2 regions of the Psychrobacillus sp. FSL K6-1464 genome follow, and region 1 is predicted to be linked to the other one. Evidence: riboswitches for the same ligand, from Rfam matches in the RefSeq annotation. Region 1 holds a riboswitch; the other holds the start of a gene.

Region 1 (2,203 bases):
ATTTTTTGTGCATTTTCATTATGCTTTGGTACGCGTAAATGAAGTGTTTCTAGTCCTTGTAAAAAGGAAAATGCTGCTTCAGGACTTAAAGTTGGACCAAAATCACGAAGCAATTGAACGCGTAATTTCACTGCAAATGCCACGTTTGGAACGTCTATTCCATATCTTAGACCATGATAGGTCACATCCGGTTGTGTGAATCCTGGAAATTTCTCGGAGTCCCAATTGAAGTTTCCTCCATCTACTACAACTCCACCAATCGTAGTACCATGACCACCAATCCACTTAGTCGCTGAATGAATTACGACATGAGCACCGTACTTAATAGGGTTCGATCCATATGGAGTAGCAAATGTGCTATCTACAAGTAAAGGCACTCCTACTTCGTTAGCAATGGCTGCTACGTTTTCTATATCTAATACATTTAAGCTTGGGTTTCCTATAATTTCTCCAAAAAATGCTTTCGTTTTATCTGTCACAGCAGCTCGGAAATTTTCTGGATCTGTAGAATCTACAAATTTCACCGTTATACCATATCGCGGCAATGTATGAGCAAATAAATTAAACGTACCACCGTATAAATTCTCAGCAGCAATAATTTCGTCTCCTGCTCCTGCAATGTTTAATATAGAAAATGCGATAGCTGCCATTCCTGAAGAAAATGCAACTGCTGCCGTCCCCCCCTCTAATAATGCAATTCGTTGTTCAAATACATCCACAGTTGGATTCGTAATACGTGAATAGATATTACCTGTTTCTGCAAGAGCAAATAGGTTTTGTGCATGTTCTGTATCTCTAAATACAAAGGATGTTGTCTTATGAATGGGTACTGCTCGTGATCCAGTCACTGGATCTGGTTGTTGGCCACCGTGTAAAAGTAGTGTTTCTTTTTGTAGATTGGTCATTTGAATTCCTCCTAAAATGTAGTTAGATGGACGCTTATGGAGGCGAGGGAGGATTAGAACAAGCAAAAAACCCTCTTCAATTAAGAAGAGGGTGCAAATTCGCATGTTCCTCCTCTTATCTTCCAAATTCAATTTAGAATTTGTAGGATTTAGCACCTTTCCAAGTTGAGAACTTGTTGGTTGCCGGGCATCGTAGGGCCTATTCCCTCCGCCACTCTTGATAAGAGTATTAGATTTAGTTTTCCATCTTGTTTCACAGTATAGATTTCTACCAATCTATTTGTCAATACTTTTTTGAATAATTAAAAAACATATACTTTAAAATTCTGAAACTTCTCATCTTTTCATTCGTTTAATATATTGAAGTTAATGGGGGTGAAAAAAATGCTCATTCCGATGATTTGTATCCTTGTGATCAGTTATCTTGTTGGGTCCATTCACGGTTCTAAAATAGCTCAGTATCTGAGTGGGGTAAATATTAAAAAAGAGGGCTTAAAAAATTCTGGCGCCTCAAATGCAGCTATTGTTCTTGGCGCAAAATATGGCATTTTAGTTGCCATAATTGATATTTTAAAGGGAGTTATAGTCGTAATTGGGACGGGTTTTTGGGTGTCACAGTACGCACATTTTTCGATAGTGGAACAGGACATCCTGCTATATAGTGCAGGTGCTGCTGTAATACTTGGACATAACTTCCCTCTTTACACTAAATTTAAAGGTGGTAAAGGCACTGCATCCCTTATTGGTGTACTACTTGCTCTTAGCTGGCCGCTTGGTTTAATCGGACTTATATTATTAATCGGAACTACATTATTAACGGACTATTTATTAATTGGTGTGTTTGTTTTTTACTTTGTTTTTATCGGTGCATCCATTTGGTTTGCAGAAGGAGTAGGGCCAATGGCTATTGCCGGATTTCTATTTTTGATGGCTGTTGTACTACATCTCGAGAATTTCCGTCGTTTAATGCGAAAGGAAGAGATGAGAATCTCCACTTTCTTAAGTAAGAAGAAACCATCTGTATGAAATGAGTGAATATCATGAAGAAGAAAATGAGGTGGATCGTGCTTATCCCATTAGTAGTGATTATTTCTAGTGGAATTGGGATATGGGTTCTCACGAGTAATTGGCTTGAAAATGGTCAAAATCCAAAGGCAGATGGCACCAATCAATATGCTATTGTGCTTGGTGCCAAAGTGAAAAAAGGGAATATCCCTTCTTTTGCTTTACAGTATCGATTGGAGGCTGCTCTTGCGTATGCCCAAAAATATACCCATGTAAAATTAGTACTTTCAGGT
Region 2 (2,203 bases), 3.5 Mb from region 1:
AGAAAGAGCTACAGATTTTTCAAGTGCAACACTGCCATAAGGAGAAGGGAATAATGAAAAATCTGCTCCTGCATAGCGGGTAAGTTTACCAAGAACAAGTGCCGTGGAAACTCCATAAAATCCTGAGGACGTGAATGCTCCGCTATAAGCCGGATGAGCCATGAGTGGTAATTGAATCTCTTCGTCCTCTGCTAACTCCTGAAGAACGTCTAAACCGTATGCATGAACATTAAATAAGAGTGCATCTGCTCCAAGTTCCCGTGCTTTTTTGGCCTTGTCCTTTAGTTTGAATGTACGTCCCGACAAATTTACTGCGTATAGAGTACGATGACCAGTTTCTTCATAGACTTGTCTTAATACCTCTCGACCAGTAGTGATACGTGTTTCAAACGAAGTGAGTGGATTGTCAAATAGGATTTCGTCATCTTTTACAAGGTCAACTCCACCAAGTGCTTGTTGCTTAAGTTGTTGCGCTAGGTACTCGATATCTCTTCCAATGACACCTTTGAAGATACTCATGATGAGTGGACGTTCATAAACTCCCAATCTTTCTCGGATACCTTGAATGCCGAAGCGAGGGCCAGGGAAATGGGATAATATATTTGTGTCAAATTCTAAATCCAATAATTTTACTTCTCCATCCAAAGATAGTTTGCCGAAAACGGTAGTTAAAATTGCTGGTATATCTGCTGAAAAATTTGCGGCAGGATAGAATACTTTAATTTCTCCTTTAATTCTTTCCGGATGAATGGGGTGAAGAATATTTTCAAATTCAGTAACCGATCGTACAGTTCCTTTATGTTTTTTTAGCTGTTCCTGTTCTAAAAAAGCTAAATTGGTCCAAGAACCAATAGTCAATCCAAGGGCAATATCATCCGCTTTTTTTTCAAAAGAACCAGACTTTCCGTATAGTTGATAGTGCGCAGTAATTCCACTCATTTTTTCACTCCTAATATTAGAAAAGCGTAAGTGCCTAGGCGCTAGAGCTAGACAGATAATATAAAAAACCTCTTCAAATAAGAAGAGGTTAATAGCTTAACAACTTCTTATCTCTCAGCCATTTGACTGCAAGAATTAGCACCGTGTTCATAATTGAATCGGTTGCCGGGTATCATAGGGCTTGTCCCTCCACCTGCTCTAAATAAGAAAAAATATTCAGTTTGTATTTAATAAATTATATTGATTATTCCATGCATTAAAAATTCTGTCAACAAGAAATTGAAAAATTATCATTATTCAAAATTGTATTGACATAGCTTTTTCTAATATGCTAGGATTCTAAACAAACATCATAGTTGTACCGCACTCTTATCAAGAGCAGGCAGAGGGATAATGGCCCGATGACGCCCAGCAACCGACCGTAATACCGTTGTGAGACGGGGCGCTTTATGCGCCGGAATGTAAAATTCCGTAAGGCACGGTGCTAATTCCATCAGAAAGTTTACTTTCTGAGAGATAAGAGGTTCAGAATCTCTTATTCTAAGCCTCTTTCTTTTGGAAAGAGGTTTTTTATTTTGTAAATGAGAGGACGATCATAATGGCGGTAGTAGCAATGAAAGAATATGAATCATTAACTAAAGAAACGGTAATTTCACTGGCGATAGAGTTATCATTATTTTCTAGCGAAGCTCCATTAGTTTGCGAAGAGATTGGTGATGGAAATCTAAATTATGTATTCCGTGTAACAGATGGATCCGGTGAGAAAGGCATTATTATTAAACAGGCCTTACCCTATGCAAAGGTCATCGGGGAGAGTTGGCCACTTACTTTGAAAAGGGCAAAGATCGAAGCTAGTGCATTACAAAAACATGGAGAATACGCAGTTGGATTAGTCCCAAAAGTTTATGCAACTGATGAAAGCTTAGCAATCACAATCATGGAAGATCTGTCTCATCTTGAAATAGTTCGTGAGGGCTTGATAAAAGGAAAGTCCTATCCTAAATTATCAACCGATATTGGCGAATATCTAGCCTTAACACTTTTCAATACTTCTGACTTTGCACTCCACCCCTTTGAAAAAAAGTCACTTGTTGTAGAATTTTCTAACCCCGAGCTATGTAAGATCACAGAAGACTTAATCTTTACAGATCCTTTTTTTGATCATGAAACAAATGACTTTGAGCCAGCATTACAAGCAGAAGTGGAAGCTATTTGGAATAACAACTTGTTGAAATTGGAAGTAGCCAAGCTAAAAAGAAGTTTT

Evidence for each region. Region 1 has a riboswitch for S-adenosylmethionine ahead of MKX39_RS00940 (O-acetylhomoserine aminocarboxypropyltransferase/cysteine synthase family protein). Riboswitches for the same ligand answer to the same signal wherever they lie in the genome.
Region 2: linked by a shared signal. The riboswitch ahead of mtnW (2,3-diketo-5-methylthiopentyl-1-phosphate enolase) and the one ahead of MKX39_RS00940 (O-acetylhomoserine aminocarboxypropyltransferase/cysteine synthase family protein) in region 1 are both predicted to bind S-adenosylmethionine.

What each region holds. Positions count from the first base shown of each region.
Region 1 covers NZ_JBBOOP010000001.1:181,203-183,405, reverse strand. Annotated here, with positions in the region: gene MKX39_RS00940 (O-acetylhomoserine aminocarboxypropyltransferase/cysteine synthase family protein) at 1-905, opposite strand, end outside; SAM riboswitch class I at 1,018-1,132, opposite strand; gene MKX39_RS00935 (glycerol-3-phosphate acyltransferase) at 1,290-1,931, shown strand; gene MKX39_RS00930 (YdcF family protein) at 1,946-2,203, shown strand, end outside.
Region 2 covers NZ_JBBOOP010000001.1:3,716,716-3,718,918, reverse strand. Annotated here, with positions in the region: gene mtnW (2,3-diketo-5-methylthiopentyl-1-phosphate enolase) at 1-939, opposite strand, end outside; SAM riboswitch class I at 1,044-1,148, opposite strand; SAM riboswitch class I at 1,306-1,462, shown strand; gene mtnK (S-methyl-5-thioribose kinase) at 1,538-2,203, shown strand, end outside.